Regions from separate parts of the Streptomyces sp. NPDC041713 genome, predicted to be linked through region 1. Evidence: riboswitches for the same ligand, from Rfam matches in the RefSeq annotation. Region 1 holds a riboswitch; each other region holds the start of a gene.

Region 1 (5,960 bases):
TCGATCATCAGCAACACCTTCACCGACCCCCGCCGGCGAGCCCGTGCCATCGGCGTGTGGAGCGGCGTCGTCGGCATCAGCATGGCCGCCGGGCCGATCATCGGCGGAGCGCTCGTCGAGTCGGCGGGCTGGCGGTCCATCTTCTGGATCAACGTGCCGATCGGTCTGGCCGCGCTCTTCCTCGTCCGCAAGTACGTCCCGGAATCGCGCGCGGCCCGCCCCCGCCGCGTCGACCCGGTCGGCCAGGCACTCGTCATCGTCCTGCTGCTCACCCTCACGTACGCCATCATCGAGTCGCCGACCCGCGGCTGGACCTCGCCCCTCGTCGCCGGCAGCGCGGTCGTGGCACTGTGTGCGCTGCTCGGCCTGCTCCGGTACGAACCGAGGCGCACCGACCCCCTCATCGATCTGCGGTTCTTCCGTTCCGCCCCGTTCGCCGGCGCCACCGTCATCGCGGTCGCCACCTTCGCCGGGCTCGGCGGGTTCCTCTTCGTCAGCTCGCTGTATCTGCAGAACGTGCGCCACCTCGACCCGCTGGACGCCGGCCTCTTCATGCTGCCGATGGCCCTCATGGCGCTGCTCACCGCGCCGGTCTCGGGCCGCATGGTGGCCGCGCGCGGGCCGCGCACGCCGCTGCTGCTCGCGGGGGCCGCGCTGTGCGCGAGCGCCGTACTGCAGGCCCTCACCTACTCCACGCACATGCCGACGGCGCTGCTCGTCGTCGCGTATCTGCTCTTCGGCACCGGATTCGGCCTGGTCAACGCGCCCATCACCAACACCGCCGTCTCGGGGATGCCCCGCTCGCAGGCGGGACTCGCCGCCGCGGTCGCCTCCACCAGCCGGCAGGTCGGCCAGTCCCTCGGCGTCGCCGTCATCGGCGCGCTCATGGCCGGCGGGGTGCACGCGGGCGCGGCGGGCTTCACCGACGCGGGCCGCACGGCCTGGTGGATCATCGGGGGCTGCGGCGCCGCCGTGCTGGTCACGGGTACGCTCACCTCCGGCCGCTGGGCCAGGGAAACGGCCCGGCGCACCGCGCGGACGCTCGCCGCCGAGGACGCGGAGGGGACGAAGGAGACAGTGAAGGCCTGATGGAGCGCGCACACGACACCGAGCCGCAGGCGGCCGACGACGCGGCCCTCAGGACGGCGACCCGGGTCTGGCAGGGCCTGAACACGCTGGTGCTCGACCGGCACAACCGGCGCAAGGCGGTGGCCGATAGCCTCGGCATGAGCTTCAGCCGCATCAGGGCGCTGCGCCGCCTCACCGGCGACCCGATCACGCTGCGGGACCTGACCGTGCGGCTGGGCAGCGACCCGCCCTACACCAGCGTCATCGTCGACGACCTGGTCCGCCGCGGCCTCGCCGAACGCATCACCAACCCCGACGACCGCCGGTCCAAACTGGTCCACCTCACCGAGGAGGGCCGGGCCGCGGCCGCCCGCGCCACCGCGATCCTCACCACACCGCCCGACGCGCTCCTGGAGCTGCCGGACGAGGACATCGAGGCGCTCGACCGCGTTCTGGCGAAACTCTTGAAAGCATAGCCGCGCGGTGCGACCGCCCTACGACCGGAGCCCGGTCCCGAACGGATCGGCCGGGTATTAGCGTGGACGGGACAGATCGACCGACAAGATCCGAGGTGCCCGGCCCATGCCAAGCCGCAGCGAGAGCCGTACCGAGCTCATCGAGTCACTCATGGAGCGGTTCCCGCACGTGCCGCGGGAAGCCGTCATCAAGGAGGATCTGCTGCGCGGCGGCATCGCCTTCGACGAGTCGGCGCTGAGCGACAACGAAGGCGGCGAGGTCAAGCCGAAGTCGTACTTCATCTTCTCCTTCGACCACGGCACGCTCCCCGAACTGGGCGCCGCGGCCCTGCGCCGACCGCCCGAGGAGATCGTCCTCACCGGCGGCCCCTACGAGCTGCGCCGCACCGTCGTCTCGGTCCGCGTGAACCCGTCCTCGCCCTACCGCGTGGCCGCCGACGACCACGGCGTCCTCGGCCTGTACCTGGACGGCGCCCGGATCTCCGACGTCGGCCTGCCGCCGATGCCGGACTACTACCGGCACACGCTGGAGAACGGCAAGTCGGTGATGGAGGTGGCGCCCACCATCCAGTGGGGCTACCTCATCTACCTGACGGTCTTCCGGGTCTGCCAGTACTTCGGCGCCAAGGAGGAGTGCCAGTACTGCGACATCAACCACAACTGGCGCCAGCAGAAGGCGGCCGGCCGCCCCTACACGGGCGTGAAGCCGATGGACGAGGTCCTCGAAGCCCTCGCCATCATCGACAAGTACGACACGAACAAGTCGTCCACCGCGTACACGCTCACCGGCGGCGCCATCACCACACAGCTCCAGGGCAAGGACGAGGCCGACTTCTACGGCCAGTACGCGAAGGCCATCGAGGAGCGCTTCCCGGGCCGCTGGATCGGCAAGGTCGTCGCCCAGGCGCTGCCCAAGGCGGACGTGCAGCGCTTCCACGACTACGGCGTGCGGATCTACCACCCCAACTACGAGGTGTGGGACCCCTACCTCTTCGAGCGGTACTGCCCCGGCAAGGAGCGCTACGTCGGCCGTGACGAGTGGCACCGCCGCATCCTGGACTCCGCCGAGGTGTTCGGGCCGCGCAACGTCATCCCCAACTTCGTCGCGGGCGTGGAGATGGCCGAGCCGTTCGGCTTCAAGACGGTCGACGAGGCCATCGACTCCACCGTCGAGGGCCTGCAGTACTTCATGTCGCGCGGCATCACGCCCCGCTTCACCACGTGGTGCCCCGAGCCCACGACGCCGCTCGGCAAGGCGAACCCGCAGGGCGCCCCGCTGGAGTACCACGTGCGGCTCCTGGAGGCCTACCGCGCCACGATGGAGGCCAACGGCCTGTCGTCGCCCCCCGGTTACGGCCCCGCGGGCCCCGGCAACGCAGTCTTCTCGGTCAGCTCGTTCATGGACAGCCTGCCCGCCGAGGCGGCCGCCCCGGAGGACGCGGTCGTCCCGGCCGAGGCACCGTAGGCCCCGCCCGGACGCCTGCCCGGGGCGTGAGAAACCCCGGGCAGGCCTCCGGGACACCGTGTTACGGTCGGTGCGGGTCACGAGTTCCAGCGCCAAGCCCCGGCTCGCTGGACGGCACCCCGCTCCGTCGCGGGTGCCCCGGGTGACGACCCGCCCCGTGCGACGTGCACGGGGAACGGCGGATCACCGGGGTCGGCGACACCCGGGGTCCACGACTCCGGAGGCGCACCATGACGCACCAGCACGCCACTCCCACCCTCGCGGCCGACGACGCCGCGCACGACGAGCCCGCCGAGCAGGTCGACGTACTGCTCTCCTCGTACGACGTACGCGACGACGGCCTGATCCCGCTCCACCTCCTCGGCCCCACCCTGGGCGCCCCCGCCGCGCTCCGCACTTCCGACCCGGAACGGCTGCGGGCCCAGCTGCGCGCCCACCACGGCGTCGTCCAGTGGGAGCCCGGCCGCAATCTGCTGCGGCTGCGGCACGGCACCGGCCGCGCCACCCTGATCCCGCTCGATGCGGACCTGCCCACCGGCCGTCCCGCCCTGCCCACCGGTCAAGATCACCGCTTCGTAGGATGACGGCGTGATCCGGACGCGGGCGACCCCCGGGTCCGGGCGGCGCGACAGTCAGCCACCCAGAGCCGGAGGTCCCCCGTGCAGCACCACCCCGTCACCGTCGTCACCGGCGGCAGCCGCGGTATCGGCGCGGCCGTCAGCGCCCGTCTCGCCGAGGACGGCCACGACGTCGTCATCGGCTACCGCTCCGACGAGGCGGCCGCCGAAGAGGCCGCCGACGCGGTCCGCGCGGCCGGCCGCCGCTGCGTCACCGTCCAGGTCGACACCGCCGACGAGGCCGACGTCGACCGCCTCTTCGACACCGCCGCCGCCGAACTCGGCCCGGTCACCGGTCTGGTCAACAACGCCGGCGTGAGCGGCCCCGTCGGCCCCCTCGCGGAGGCCGACGCCGAGGGCATGCGCCGGGCGCTCGAAGTGAACGTCCTCGGCTATCTGCTCTGCGCCCGGCGCGCGGTGCGGGACCTGACCGCGAACGGCGGCGGCGCGATCGTGAACGTCTCGTCCGCGGCGGCCACCCTCGGCGCCCCCGGCGAGTACGTCCACTACGCGGCGGCCAAGGGCGCCGTCGACACGCTGACGGTCGGCCTCTCCAAGGAGGTCGCGGGCGACGGCATCCGCGTCAACGCCGTGGCCCCCGGCGTGATCTGGACCGAGTTCCACGCCGACCCCGAGCGCCCCGCGAAGCTCGCCGCGGGCATCCCCCTGGGGCGCTCGGGCCGGCCGTCGGAGATCGCGGCGGCCGTCAGCTGGCTGCTCTCCGACGACGCCTCGTACGCGACCGGCACGATCGTGCGGGTGGCAGGCGGTCGCTGACGCCGTCCGCGGAGCGGGCTCGGGCCGTGACCGTGACTCAGACGATGTTCTCCGCGACCTCGGCCTGCTCGCGGTCCGAACCGTACGCCTGCGGCGTGCTGTAGGAGCGGCGCGCCACGAACCACCACACGGTGGCCAGAAGCAGCACCGCGGCGAGTGCGATCGACGCGTAGTTCATCGAGTCGACGGTCACCGGGGAGACCTGCGGCAGGCAGAACAGCACCGTCACGAACAGCACCCAGACCACCGCGATCCAGCCGACCGGCTTGCTCCAGCGGCCGAGGTTCCACGGCCCCGGCTGGAAGCGGTCGCCCGCGCGAAGGCGCAGGTAGATCGGGATGGCGTACGCGGGCGTGATGCCGATGACGTTGATGGCGGTCACCGCCGTGTACGCGGTCGTCGAGTACAGGGAGGGCAGCGCGATGACCGCGGCGAGCCCCACCGACAGCCACACGGCGGGCACCGGCACCTGGGTGCGGGAGCTGACCTTGCGCCAGATCGCCGAGCCGGGCAGCGCGTTGTCGCGGCTGAACGCGAACACCATGCGGCTGGCCGCGGCGGTCTCCGCGTTGCCGCAGAACAGCTGCGCCACGATGACGATGAGCAGCAGCGCCGTCGCGCCGGACTCGCCGATCGCGTCGATCATGATCTGCGCGGGCGGCACCCCGGTCGAGCTGTTCTGGGCGCCCACGTAGTCCTGGATGGCGAAGCTCAGCCCGGCGAGCAGGACGAAGCCGGCGATCCAGGACGCCCAGATGGCGCGCACGATGCCGCGTGCCGCGGTGACCGAGGCGTTGGAGGTCTCCTCCGACAGGTGCGCGGACGCGTCGTATCCGCAGAACGTGTACTGGGCGAGGAGCAGGCCGATCGCCGTCACGTAGAGCGGGTTGTCCCAGCCCGTGTCGTTCACGAACGTGCCGAAGACGGACGACGCCGACTGGTGGTGGTCCGGCACGATCAGGAGGACGCCGACGATCACGGCGACTCCGGCCACGTGCCACCACACGCTGATCGAGTTGAGCAGGCTGACCAGCCGCACGTTGAACAGGTTCAGGACGGCGTGCAGGAGCAGGATGCACAGGAAGATCAGGAAGGTCTTCTCGGGGGTCGGCGTGAAGCCGAACTTCAGGTTCAGGAACGCGCCGGTGAACAGCGCGGCGCCGTAGTCGATGCCCGCTATCGCGCCGAGCAGCCCGAGCAGGTTCAGCCACCCCGTGTACCAGCCCCACCGGCGTCCGCCGAGCCGGTCGGCCATGTAGTACAGGGCGCCCGACGTCGGGTACGCGCTGGTGACCTCGGCGAGCGCCATGCCGACGCAGAGCACGAACAGGCCGACGCCCGCCCAGCCCCAGAGCATCACGGCGGGGCCGCCGGTGTTCATGCCGAAGCCGTACAGCGTCATGCAGCCGGACAGGATGGAGATGACCGAGAAGCTGATGGCGAAGTTGCCGAAGCCGCCCATGCGGCGGGCCAGGACGGGCTGGTAGCCGAGTTCTCTCAGGCGTTGTTCCTCGTCCTGGCGTGGCGCTGGGACGGTGCTCGACGACCAGGTGGTGC
Region 2 (5,960 bases), on a different contig from region 1:
CCGAAGCCGTCCGAGACGATGTGGACGACCCGCCGCCGCACCCCGTCGGGCAGCGGACGGTCGAGCACCTCAGCGGTGCCGTCGTCCGGCTCCCCGCCTGAGCTCTCCACCATCCGTCACCCCACTAGCTGTGCGGGCCCCGCTCCCTCAGGAGTCGGTGCCCGGCCTGTCCACGAGTTCGACCTGATCCACGGCGTTGCACCAGCGGCAGCGCACGGACTCGATGGTCTCACTGACCACCTCGCGTTCCTCGACGTTCGACTCTCCGGCCAGGTCGAGATGGACATACTCGACGACCTTCGAGCTGCGGGTCACATCGAAACGCGTGAGATTGCCGCAGAGCGTGCAGCGCCACCGGGTGGTGGCGGTCGGCAGGGGAACCGTCATCGTGGCTGTTCGCTTTCTTCGGTGACTTGTCCGGCGACGTCTTCGGCGACCGAGGGGTCTACGCAGGTTTCCTCGTGCGTATTGCCCGTAACCCTAAGGCCTGTAAGGGGCGCGACGCTGCGGGCCGCGGAGCGGCATGGCGGCCTGGGCAGGTAGCGCCCGTTACGTCATGCTTTGCCCATGATCCGAACATGGAGTGCGAAGGCGGGCCGGCTGCTGGGGGCACGGACCGCCCCGGTGACGTACGGACTGATCGCCGTCTGCTGCGTGGTCTTCCTGATCTCACCGGTGTCCGGGTTCAACCCCTCCTACGGCCGGGGCGACGAGCTGATCGGCGCCCAGCAGGCCTACTTCGAGCAGTGGGGGGTGGTACCCGTCGAACTGTTCAGCGGTGCCCCGCGCGCCGCGCTCGGCCCGTTCACCGCCCTCTTCGTGCACGGAAGCTGGCTTCATCTGCTCGGGAACATGCTCTTCCTGTACGTGTTCGGCGTCATGGTCGAGGAACGCATGGGCCACCTCCTGTACGCGTGCTTCTACCTCTGCTGCGGTTACCTCGCCCTGCTCGCCTACGCCGCCGCGCACGCGGGCTCCGACCAGACGCTCGTGGGAGCCTCCGGCGCGATCTCCGCCGTCCTCGGTGCCTGCCTGTATCTCTTCCCCAGGGCGCGCGTCACCAGCCTCTTCCCGTTCCTCTTCTTTCTGCCGCTGCGCTTCCCGGCGTGGGTGGTGCTGCCGTTCTGGGTGACGCTGCAGTGGCTGGCCGCCGGGCAGGACGGCAAGGGGACGGGGGTCGCTTATCTGGCGCACCTGGTGGGCTTCTCGCTGGGCTTCGTCTGCGCGTGGGGGTGGCGGGTGTGGACGACTAGAGTGAGGGCCACCGCACCGGCCACCGAGGGAGACTGCAAGCCGTGATCACCGCGATCGTGCTCATCAAGACCAGCGTGGACCGGATCCCGGAGATCGCCGAGTCGATCGCCGCCCTCGACTCCGTGAGCGAGGTCTTCTCCGTCACCGGCACCTACGACCTCATCGCGATGGTGCGGGTGCCGCGCCACGACGACCTCGCCGACGTCATCCCCGGCCGGATCAGCAAGATCCCCGGTGTCGAGGGGACCGACACGCACGTGGCGTTCCGCACGTACTCCCAGCACGACCTGGAGGCCGCGTTCGCGATCGGCCTCGACTCCTAGGCGCCGTCCAGGCCCGTCCGGTCAGGCGGCCGCGCCGGTGTCCGGCACGCAACGCCCGTCCTCGGTGCGGTAGTTCCACCGGGCGCCGTCCGCCACCAGCTCCTTGACCGCGCGCACGAACCGCTCGACGTGCTCGTCGGGGGTGCCCGCGCCGAAGCTCACCCGGATGGCGTTCAGCGACTTCTCGCCGGGCGCGGCCTCGGGGGCGCCGCACTCGCCGGGCTCGTCGGGCGCGCCGCCGAGCAGGGTGCGCACCAGCGGGTGGGCGCAGAACAGGCCGTCCCGTACGCCGATCCCGTACTCCGCGGAGAGCGCGGCGGCGAAGTGCGAGCTGTTCCAGCCGTCCACGACGAAGGAGATGACGCCCACACGCGGCGCGTCGTCCCCGAAGAGCGAGAGCACCCGCACCTGCGGCACCTCGGCGAGGCCCTCGCGCACCTTCGCGATCAGGTACTGCTCACGGGCGACCAGCTCGTCGAAGCCCGCCTCGGTGAGCGCCTTGCAGGCGGAGGCGATCGAGTAGACGCCGATGACGTTGGGCGAGCCGGCCTCGTGCCGGGCCGCGCTGTCGTGCCACTCCACGTCCACGCCGCCGCCCGCCTCCTTGGGGCGTCGCGCCACCTTCCGCGAGGCGCCGCCGCCCGCGAGGTAGGGCTCGGCGGCGCGCAGCCAGTCGGAGCGGCCCGCGAGGACGCCCGAGCCGAACGGCGCGTACAGCTTGTGACCGGAGAAGGCGACCCAGTCCACGTCCAACTCGTCGATGGAGACCGGGTGGTGCGGCGCGAGCTGCGCGGCATCGAGGACGATGCGGGCGCCGTGCGCGTGGGCCGCGGCGGCCAGCTCGCGCACCGGCCAGATCTCGCCGGTGACGTTGGAGGCGCCGGTCACACAGACCAGGGCGGGGCCATTGGGGCCTCCCCTGCTCGAACGGAGCTGAGAGCTTGGGGAAGGATCGCGGTCGGCGAGGGCGCGCTCCAGGGTGTGCACGGCCTCGTCGGGGGTGCGCGGCGCGTCGAGGTAGGTGACGCGGGCGTCCCGCCACGGCAGCAGCGAGGCGTGGTGCTCGGTCTCGAAGACGAAGACCTCGCAGCCGGCGGGCAGGGCGGCGGCCAGCAGGTTCAGCGAGTCGGTGGTGGAGCGGGTGAAGACGACCTGGTCCCCCTCGCGGCAGCCGAGGAAGTCGGCGACGGTCGCACGGGAGTTCTCGAAGAGGTCGGTGGAGAGCTGCGAGAGGTAGCCGGCGCCGCGGTGCACGCTTCCGTAGTACGGCGCGTACGCGGCCACGTCGTCCCAGACCCGCTGCAGGGCCGGCGCGCTCGCCGCGTAGTCGAGCGCGGCGTACGTCACCTCGCCGCCGGTGACCAGCGGAACGGTGACGTCCCGGCCGAGCACGGCCAGCGGGGCACAGACGGAGGCGTCGACGGCAACGGCGGAAACAGACATGGCGAACTCCCGTGAGAGGCAGGCGAATTCACCGCGCCGGAGCGATGTCGACGGCGCGGGAGAAGGGTGAAAAAGGGTGTGCGGAGGCGGGGCGTGAAAGCCCTGTCACATTCGCTTGCTCACGAGACTGCTCCCTTGAGGACCAGGACCCCAGGGTTTGCAGGGGTCCGCGCTTGCCATACGCCTTGCTGCGTACGACCTGGTCTTCACCCGGGGCACCCCGCCACGGACGGAGGGTTGCCGGACAGCGGGCCGGGGCCGTAGTCGCTGTCACTCATGACCTGTGCAGCATCCTGCCATACGATCTTCGGCGCGCAAGGCGCAGTCCAAAATCCGGACTGCGCCTTGCGTCACACAGGGGGCCGCTCAGCGGTTGCTGGCCGCCACCCAGCGCTCAAGGACCCGCTGGGCGGCGCCGGAGTCGATCGCCTGCGCCGCCTTGGCCATCCCGGCGCGGATCTGCTCCACCAGCGGCTCGTCGGTCGGCGTGAGGGCCACCAGGGCCGCCGCGGAGTTCAGCAGCACCGCGTCCCGCACCGGCCCGCTCTCGCCGTCCAGGAGGCGCCGGGCGACCTCGGCGTTGTACGAGGCGTCGGCGCCCCGCAGCGCCTCGACGGGCACCAGGTCGATCCCGGCGTCCCGCGGGTCGAAGGCCTCCTCGCGCACGGCGCCGTCCCGCACGATCCAGACCCGGGACGTCGACGTCGTCGTCAGCTCGTCGAGGCCGTCGTCGCCGCGGAAGACGAGCGAGGAGTGCCCGCGCTCGGCGAAGACCCCGGCGACGACAGGCGCCATCCGCGGGTCGGCGACCCCGACCGCCTGGGCCCGCACCCGCGCCGGGTTGGTGAGCGGGCCGAGGAGGTTGAAGACCGTCCTGATGCCCAGCTGGCTGCGGGCGGCGCCGGCGTAGCGCAGCGCGGGGTGGAACTTCACGGCGAAGCAGAAGGTGATGCCGGCCTCCTCGGCGACCTCGACGACCCGCCGGGGCGTGAGGTCCAGGTTGACGCCGAGCTTGCCCAGGACGTCGGAGGCGCCGGACGCGCTGGAGGCGGCGCGGTTGCCGTGCTTGACGACCTTGGCGCCGGCTCCCGCGACGACGATCGCGGACATGGTGGAGATGTTGACGGTCTTGGCGCCGTCGCCGCCGGTGCCCACGATGTCCACGCTCGGGCCCGGCACCTCGACGACGTTGGCGTGCGCGTACATCGCCCGTACCAGACCGGAGATCTCCGCGACGGTCTCGCCCTTGGCGCGCAGCGCGACCACGAAGCCCGCGATCTGCGCGTCGGTGGCCTCGCCGCGCATGATGCGGTCCATCGCCCACGCGGTGTCGTCGGCGCTCTGGTCCCGCCCGTCGAGCAGACCGTTCAGCACGTCGGGCCAGGAACGGGCCGCCGCGGTGTCGCCTCCTGCGGGGGTCACAGCGTTCATGGCTGCTCCTGGTCTTGTCCGGTGGGTGGGGAAACGCCCCGGCACGCCGGGGTGTCACCACCCTATCCAGCCCCGGGACGGCGAAGAGCCCCGTCCATGCACTGGACGGGGCTCTTGCCGTGGCGACCTCGAGGGTCGGAGCTTCGGAGCTCGGGTGGATCAGTGGTGGCCGTGGCCGCTCGTGATCTCCTTGTACTCCTCGGCGGTGGGCTTGGGGATCTGGTTGTTCTCCCCGTAGTAGCCCTTGGAGAGCTTCGCCCGGAGCTTCTGCGAACCGGACAGCTTGCGCTCGACGCCGTTCTCGTCGACCGACGGGCCGATCTCGACCGGCTTGTACTGCTCGTGCGCGGTGAGCGTGTGCAGCTGGTCCTGGCTGAGCGGCTCGTGGATCTCGATGAACTCACCGTGCGGCAGCCGCTTGATGATGCCCGACTCGCGGCCGTGCAGCACCTTGTCCTTGTCGCGCCGCTGCAGACCCAGGCAGATCCGCTTGGTGACGATGAAGGCGACGACCGGCCCGACGAAGAAGGCGATCCGGACGAACCAGGTGATCGCGTTCAGCGACAGGTGGAAGTGGGTGGCCCACAGGTCGTTGCCACCGCCGACGAGCATGACCATGTACGCGGTGAGCCAGGCGACACCGAAGGCCGTACGGGTCGGGGCGTTGCGCGGGCGGTCCAGGATGTGGTGCTCGCGCTTGTCGCCGGTGACCCAGGACTCGATGAACGGGTAGACCGCGATGGCCACGAGGACCAGCGGGAAGACCACGACCAGCGGGATGAACACGCCGAGGACCAGCGTGTGGCCCCAGAGGTTGATCTCCCAGCCCGGCATCACACGGATCAGACCCTCGGCGAAGCCCATGTACCAGTCGGGCTGGGCGCCGGTGGACACCTGGTCCGGACGGTAGGGGCCGATGGCCCAGATCGGGTTGATCGAGGCGATCGCCGCGATGACCGCGATGACACCGAAGACCAGGAAGAAGAAGCCTCCGGCCTTGGCCATGTAGACCGGCAGCAGCGGCATGCCGACGACGTTCTTGTTGCTCTTGCCGGCGCCCGCGTACTGCGTGTGCTTGTGGTAGAAGACCAGGATCAGGTGGGCCACCACGAGGCCGAGCATGATGCCCGGCAGCAGCAGGATGTGCACCGAGTAGAACCGGGCCACGAAGTCGCCGCCGGGGAACTCCCCGCCGAACAGGAACATCGACAGGTACGTGCCGACGATCGGCACCCCGAGGATGGCGCCCTGCATGAAGCGGACACCGGTGCCGGAGAGCAGGTCGTCCGGGAGCGAGTAACCGGTGAAGCCGGTGAACATGCCGAGGACGAACAGCAGGAAGCCGAACAGCCAGTTGACCTCACGCGGCTTGCGGAACGCACCCGTGAAGAAGACGCGCATCATGTGCACGAACATGCCGGCGAGGAAGATCAGCGCCGCCCAGTGGTGGATCTGCCGGATCAGCAGACCACCGCGCACATCGAAGGAGATGTGCATGGTCGAGTTGAA
Region 3 (5,960 bases), on a different contig from region 1:
AGTGGTCCTCCCGGACGGGGTGGAAATGCAAGCAAACGGATCGCGCCTGCGCCCGCGACGGACGGCCTGCAGCCCTTGTGGTTCCTTGCCCCACCCGGCCTGCGGGCCTCACCGACCCGATCCAAGTTCTGTCACTCTCACTCGGAGAGTGCTAAGCCCAATGATTAGCACTCGCCCCCGTCGAGTGCAAGCGCCTCTTGAGGATCCCGGACAGTCCCCGGCGCGCGGCGCGCGTACCCCGCGCGCACGAGGGGCCCGTACCCCTGACGGGATACGGGCCCCTCGTGATACTTGCTTCGGTGGTCGATCGCGCCGAGCTAGACGGCGAGCTTGACCATGTCCGCCTGCGGACCCTTCTGGCCCTGCGAGATCTCGAATTCGACTCGCTGACCTTCTTCAAGGGTGCGGTACCCGTCCATCTGGATCGCGCTGTAGTGGACGAAAACATCCGCACCACCGTCGACCGCGATGAAGCCGTACCCCTTCTCCGCGTTGAACCACTTGACGGTGCCCTGAGCCATGCCTAACTCCCCTATTACTGGCCCTTGCACAGGACCGCACTTCGCGGACCCGGGTCAGACCTCACCCCCCACTGATTGGGGGTGTGCGCCGGAACGCGTCGACCGCCGCTGAATGTATCTGTCCAACTGCCGTCTGCAACAGGTCAATCGGACGAGAATTCTGGGCACGCGCGATCGGAAATATGCGGAGAATTTGCCGGAATTCAGGGCAAGTCGGGCCGGGCAAAAGCCACATGAGGCTCAAATGGGCGGCGCGCATTGGCTGCTTCTTGTCGACTCCGGGTCGACTTCGTATATGCGCTCGGCACAAACGGCGAAGCACACTTCCCAACTGTACCGCGCTCAACCATGCAGAATTGCCCCCTCCGTTTCTCCGACGGAGAGGGCAATTCGGGTTAAGCAGGGTTCTTGCGGAAAAGGATCAGCCGCCGGCGACGGCCGGAATGATCGAGACGCCCGCACCGTCCGGGGTGGCGGTCTCCAGGCCCTGCTCGAACCGGACGTCGTCGTCGTTGACGTACACGTTCACGAACCGGCGCAGCTTGCCCTGATCGTCCAGGACGCGGGCGGCGATGCCGGTGTGGTTCTTCTCCAGGTCGGCGATGACCTCCCCGAGGTTCGCCCCCTCGGCGGCGACCTCGGCCTTGCCGCCGGTGTAGGTACGCAGAATGGTGGGGATACGGACGTTGACGCTCATGGGTTTCACCTCAGGGATTACGGGCCCCGTCAGGGGCGCGGCGAACTGCGCGACCAGCCACATCCGGCCCGCAGGGAAAGGAGAAGGTCAGCCGGCCAGACCCGCGGAGCGAAACGCGTCGAGGTTCGGCTTGATCGTGGCGGTCGCCTGAGACCTCTCGGCGACAGCGTCGAGCGTCTTGAGCCCGTCCCCGGTGTTCAACACCACCGTGGTGAGCGACGGATCGATGAGCCCCGCCTCGACGAGCTTCTTCGTGACGCCCACCGTCACCCCGCCCGCGGTCTCCGCGAAGATCCCCTCACTCCGGGCGAGCAGCTCGATCGCCTCGACGACCTGCTCGTCGTCGACGTCCTCCACCGCACCCCCCGTACGCCGCGCGATGTCGAGCACGTACGGCCCGTCGGCCGGGTTGCCGATGGCCAGCGACTTGGCGATGGTGTTCGGCTTCTGCGGGCGGACCACGTCCTGGCCGGCCTTGAAGGCCGCCGACACCGGGGAGCACCCCTCCGCCTGCGCACCGAAGATCTTGTAGGGCTTGTCCTCGACGAGGCCCAGCGCGATGAGCTCCTTCAGCCCCTTGTCGATCTTCGTGAGCTGCGAGCCGGAGGCGATCGGGATGACCAGCTGGTCGGGGATGACCCACCCCAGCTGCTCGCAGATCTCGTACGCGAGGGTCTTGGAGCCCTCGCCGTAGTACGGCCGCAGGTTGACGTTGACGAAGCCCCAGCCCTCGCCCAGCGGGTCGCCGATGAGCTCGGAGCAGAAGCGGTTCACGTCGTCGTAGTTGCCCTCGATGCCGACGAGCTCGCCGCCGTAGACCGCGGCCATGACGACCTTGCCCTGCTCCAGGTCGTGCGGGATGAACACGCAGGAGCGGAAGCCGGCGCGGGCGGCGGCGGCGCCGACGGCGCCCGCGAGGTTGCCGGTGGAGGAGCAGGAGAGGGTGGTGAAGCCGAAGGCGCGCGCCGCTTCGAGGGCCTGCGCGACGACGCGGTCCTTGAAGGAGTGCGTGGGGTTGCCGGAGTCGTCCTTGACGAACAACTTGCCCTGTTGGACGCCGAGTTCGGCGGCGAGGTTGTCGGCCTTGACGAGCTTGGTCCAGCCGGGGTTCAGGTTCGGCTTGTCGGCCACGTCGGCGGGGACGGGCAGCAGCGGGGCGTAGCGCCAGATGTTGGCGGGGCCCGCCTCGATCTGCTTGCGCAGGGACTCCGGGTCGCCGAGGGGCAGGTCGTACGCGACTTCGAGGGGGCCGAAACACTCGGCGCAGGCGAAGATCGGGCCGAGCGGGAAGGTGGTGCCGCACTCCCGGCAGGAGAGTCCCGATGCGGGGCCGAGGTCTACGGAGGTGGTGGTGTTCTCGGTGGCGACAGTCTGCACAGCCATGGAGGCGAGGCCCTTTCTCCTCATCTTCCTCGCGACGCATCTCGCCGCGAGACGGATTTGGCACCTTCCCTAGCCGGGAGCCTCGCGGCGCTGATCACTTGATCGCGTACGAGACCGGCTGGAGGGTTGCCGGGGCTTCAACGGGCCGTATCCCTCTGCCCCTCTGGATGAGCGGTATTCGATTGTTGATCTCAGGCGGCGATGACCCCGACATGCGATGGTCACCGGCGTTGTTCAAGACTGTAACCGAAGCCCCGGACCCTTGAGATAGTCGTCCGAACCGCGAGATGGATCACATATGGGAGGACCGCGACCGTGCTGGAAGAGGTCGAGCACTGGCTGAGCAGGCGTTCCTGGTCTGTCGCCGACCGCCCGCCGGAGCTGCTGACCGCCGCCAAGCGGGCGTCGGGCACCACGGTGAGCGTCGTGCTGCCCGCGCTCGACGAGGAGAACACGGTCGGCCAGATCGTCGCCGAGATCCGCCGGGAACTCATGGAGCGGGTGCCGCTGGTCGACGAGCTCGTGGTGATCGACTCCGGCTCCTCGGACCGTACGGCGGAGGTCGCCGCGGCGGCCGGCGCCAGGGTCGTGCACCGGGACGAGATCCTGCCGCGCCTGGCGCCGGTGCCGGGCAAGGGCGAGGTGCTGTGGCGCTCGCTCCTGGTGACGGGCGGCGACGTCGTGGCGTTCGTCGACGCGGATCTGCGGGAGTTCTCCGCGGACTTCGTCTCGGGCATCGTGGGCCCGCTGCTCACCGACCCGGACGTGGCGTTCGTGAAGGCGATGTACGACCGGCCGCTGGGGTCGGCCGCGGGGCAGGGCGGCCGGGTGACGGAGCTGATGGCGCGCCCGCTCCTGAACATGCACTGGCCGCTGCTCGCGGGGTTCGTCCAGCCGCTGGGCGGCGAGTACGCGGCCCGCAGGTCGCTCCTGGAGCGGCTGCCGTTCCCCGTGGGGTACGGCGTGGAGCTGGGGCTGCTCGTCGACGCGCTGCACACGGTGGGTCTGGACGCGCTGGCGCAGGTGGACGTGGGGGTGCGCAGGCACCGGCACCAGGACGGGCAGGCGCTCGGGCGGATGGCGGCGGCGATCTACCGGACGGCGCAGCTGCGGCTGGCGCGCGGCCATCTCGTCCGGCCGGAGCTGACGCAGTTCGAGCGGGGGGCGGACGGGTTCGTGCCGCGCACGTATCCGGTCGACACGGAGGAGCGCCCTCCGATGACGGGCATCGCCGAGTACGCGCACCGTCGCGTGGCGTAAAGGCGTACGTTTGCCCGGGGCCGGGACGGGCTACGTTGTGCCACATGGTCTCCGAGTCCGCATCGTCAGCAGCAGCGCAATCGTCGGCAGCAGCGCAGGTACTCGTCGCGTCCAACCGCGGCCCCGTCTCGTACACCGTGGGTGAGGACGGGGAGCTGACCGCGAAACGCGGTGGCGGCGGGCTGGTCTCCGGGCTCAGCGCCATCGGTGACGACGCGGACGCGCTGTGGGTGTGCGCGGCGCTCGGCGACGGCGACCGCGAGGCGGTGCGGCGGGGTGTGGGCGAGCCGGGCGTACGGATGCTGGACATCGACGCGGACGTCCACGCGGACGCGTACAACGGCATCGCCAACTCGGTGCTGTGGTTCGTCCACCACATGCTCTACCAGACGCCGCTGGAGCCGGCCTTCGGGCCGGAGTTCCGCGCGCAGTGGGCGGCGTACGAGACGTACAACCGGGCCTTCGCCGAGGCGCTGGCGGCCGAGGCGGCGCCGGGCGCGGCGGTCCTGGTGCAGGACTACCACCTGACGCTGGTGCCGGGGATGCTCCGCGAGCTCCGGGACGACGTGCGGATCGGCCACTTCTCGCACACGCCGTGGGCGCCCGCCGACTACTTCCGGATGCTGCCGGACGACGTGGCCGAGCAGGTGCTGCGCGGGATGCTGGGCGCCGACCGGCTGGGGTTCCTCACCGGGCGGTGGGCGGACGCGTTCACGGACTGCTGTGTGCGGGTCGTCGGCGGGACCTCGGGCACCCGGATCGGGGTGCACGGGCTCGGTGCCGACGCGGACTTCCTGCGGGAGCGCTCGCGCCGGGACGACGTCGAGGAGCGGATGCGGACGCTGCGCGAGCAGGCGGGTACGCAGGACGGGGAGGACCGGAAGCTGATCGTCCGGGTGGACCGGACGGAGCTGTCGAAGAACATCGTGCGCGGCCTGCACGCCTACCGCGAGCTCCTCGACACCCACCCCGAGTGGCGCGAGCGCGTCGTGCACGTCGCCTTCGCCTACCCCTCGCGGCAGGACCTGACGGTCTACCGCGAGTACACGGCGGAGGTCTCCCGGGTCGCCGAGTCCATCAACTCCGCGTACGGGACGCCCGGCTGGACCCCGGTGCTGCTGCACGTCGACGACGACTTCGCGCGTTCGCTCGCCGCCTACCGGCTGGCGGACGTGGCGCTGGTCAACCCGATCCGGGACGGCATGAACCTCGTCGCGAAGGAGGTGCCGGTCGTCTCCGACGAGGGCTGCGCGCTGGTCCTGTCGCGGGAGGCGGGCGCCCACGAGGAGCTCGGCGAGGACGCGCTCACCGTGAACCCGTACGACGTGTCGGCCACCGCCGAGGCGCTGCACGCCGGCCTGTCGATGCCCGCGGAGGAGCGCGCCGAGCGCACCAAGCGCCTCGCGGCGGCGGCCACGGCGCTGCCCCCCGCCCAGTGGTTCCTGGACCAGCTCCACGCCCTCACCGGCTGACGCGACCGGCCGGGCGGTCAGCAGCCAGCAGCCAGCAGCCAGCAGCCAGCGTCAGTCGAGCTGCCCCGTGATCGCCGTCAGCAGTGCCACCACTCCGGCCGGGCCGTCCACCACCAGGTCGGCCCGGTCGGCCAGTTCCGCGACCTCCGTGCTGCCGCTGCACACCAGCAGGCCCGCGACCCCCTCCGAGCGGAGCTTCTCCACGGCGCCGAAGGCGGGCAGGTCGCCGAGGTCGTCGCCCGCGTAGAGGACGGACTCGGCGCCCACCTCGCGCAGGTACTCGGCGAGCGCCACGCCCTTGTCCATGCCGGGCGGCCGCAGCTCCAGGACCATGCGGCCCGGTTCGACGATGAGGCCGTGCCGGTTCGCCAGCTCCGCGAGCGGTGCGCGGAGCGCGTCGAAGGCGGCCTGCGGGTCCGAGGCGCGGCGGGTGTGGACGGCGACGGCGCGGCCCTTCTCCTCGATCCAGGTGCCGCGCCATGCGTTGATCGCGTCGAGGAAGCCGGGCAGTTCGGCGCGGACGGCCGCGACGCCCGGGTGCGGCTCGGCGGCGTGCACGGTGCCGGTGACGGCGTCCCAGCGCTCGGCGCCGTAGTGCCCGAGGACGACGAGGTGCTCCAGGCCCGC

What was found. Region 1 has a riboswitch for S-adenosylmethionine ahead of ACZ6CV_RS14580 (hypothetical protein). Riboswitches for the same ligand answer to the same signal wherever they lie in the genome.
Region 2: another riboswitch for S-adenosylmethionine. It lies ahead of ACZ6CV_RS02880 (aminotransferase class V-fold PLP-dependent enzyme); the one in region 1 lies ahead of ACZ6CV_RS14580 (hypothetical protein).
Region 3: another riboswitch for S-adenosylmethionine. It lies ahead of thrC (threonine synthase); the one in region 1 lies ahead of ACZ6CV_RS14580 (hypothetical protein).

The regions. Positions count from the first base shown of each region.
Region 1 is NZ_JBVIZY010000004.1:281,056-287,015, reverse strand. It holds gene ACZ6CV_RS14595 (MFS transporter) at 1-1,089, shown strand, start outside; gene ACZ6CV_RS14590 (MarR family winged helix-turn-helix transcriptional regulator) at 1,089-1,544, shown strand; gene ACZ6CV_RS14585 (radical SAM protein) at 1,651-3,009, shown strand; SAM riboswitch class IV at 3,085-3,194, shown strand; gene ACZ6CV_RS14580 (hypothetical protein) at 3,240-3,593, shown strand; gene ACZ6CV_RS14575 (SDR family oxidoreductase) at 3,669-4,403, shown strand; gene ACZ6CV_RS14570 (amino acid permease) at 4,441-5,960, opposite strand, start outside.
Region 2 is NZ_JBVIZY010000001.1:669,112-675,071, reverse strand. It holds gene ACZ6CV_RS02900 (NYN domain-containing protein) at 1-113, opposite strand, end outside; gene ACZ6CV_RS02895 (hypothetical protein) at 148-387, opposite strand; gene ACZ6CV_RS02890 (rhomboid family intramembrane serine protease) at 568-1,299, shown strand; gene ACZ6CV_RS02885 (Lrp/AsnC family transcriptional regulator) at 1,296-1,577, shown strand; gene ACZ6CV_RS02880 (aminotransferase class V-fold PLP-dependent enzyme) at 1,599-3,020, opposite strand; SAM riboswitch class IV at 3,185-3,302, opposite strand; gene trpD (anthranilate phosphoribosyltransferase) at 3,387-4,451, opposite strand; gene qcrB (cytochrome bc1 complex cytochrome b subunit) at 4,611-5,960, opposite strand, start outside.
Region 3 is NZ_JBVIZY010000005.1:538,098-544,057, forward strand. It holds gene ACZ6CV_RS18815 (cold-shock protein) at 318-521, opposite strand; gene ACZ6CV_RS18820 (MoaD/ThiS family protein) at 943-1,218, opposite strand; gene thrC (threonine synthase) at 1,306-2,601, opposite strand; SAM riboswitch class I at 2,619-2,775, opposite strand; gene ACZ6CV_RS18830 (glucosyl-3-phosphoglycerate synthase) at 2,917-3,861, shown strand; gene ACZ6CV_RS18835 (alpha,alpha-trehalose-phosphate synthase (UDP-forming)) at 3,906-5,333, shown strand; gene otsB (trehalose-phosphatase) at 5,385-5,960, opposite strand, start outside.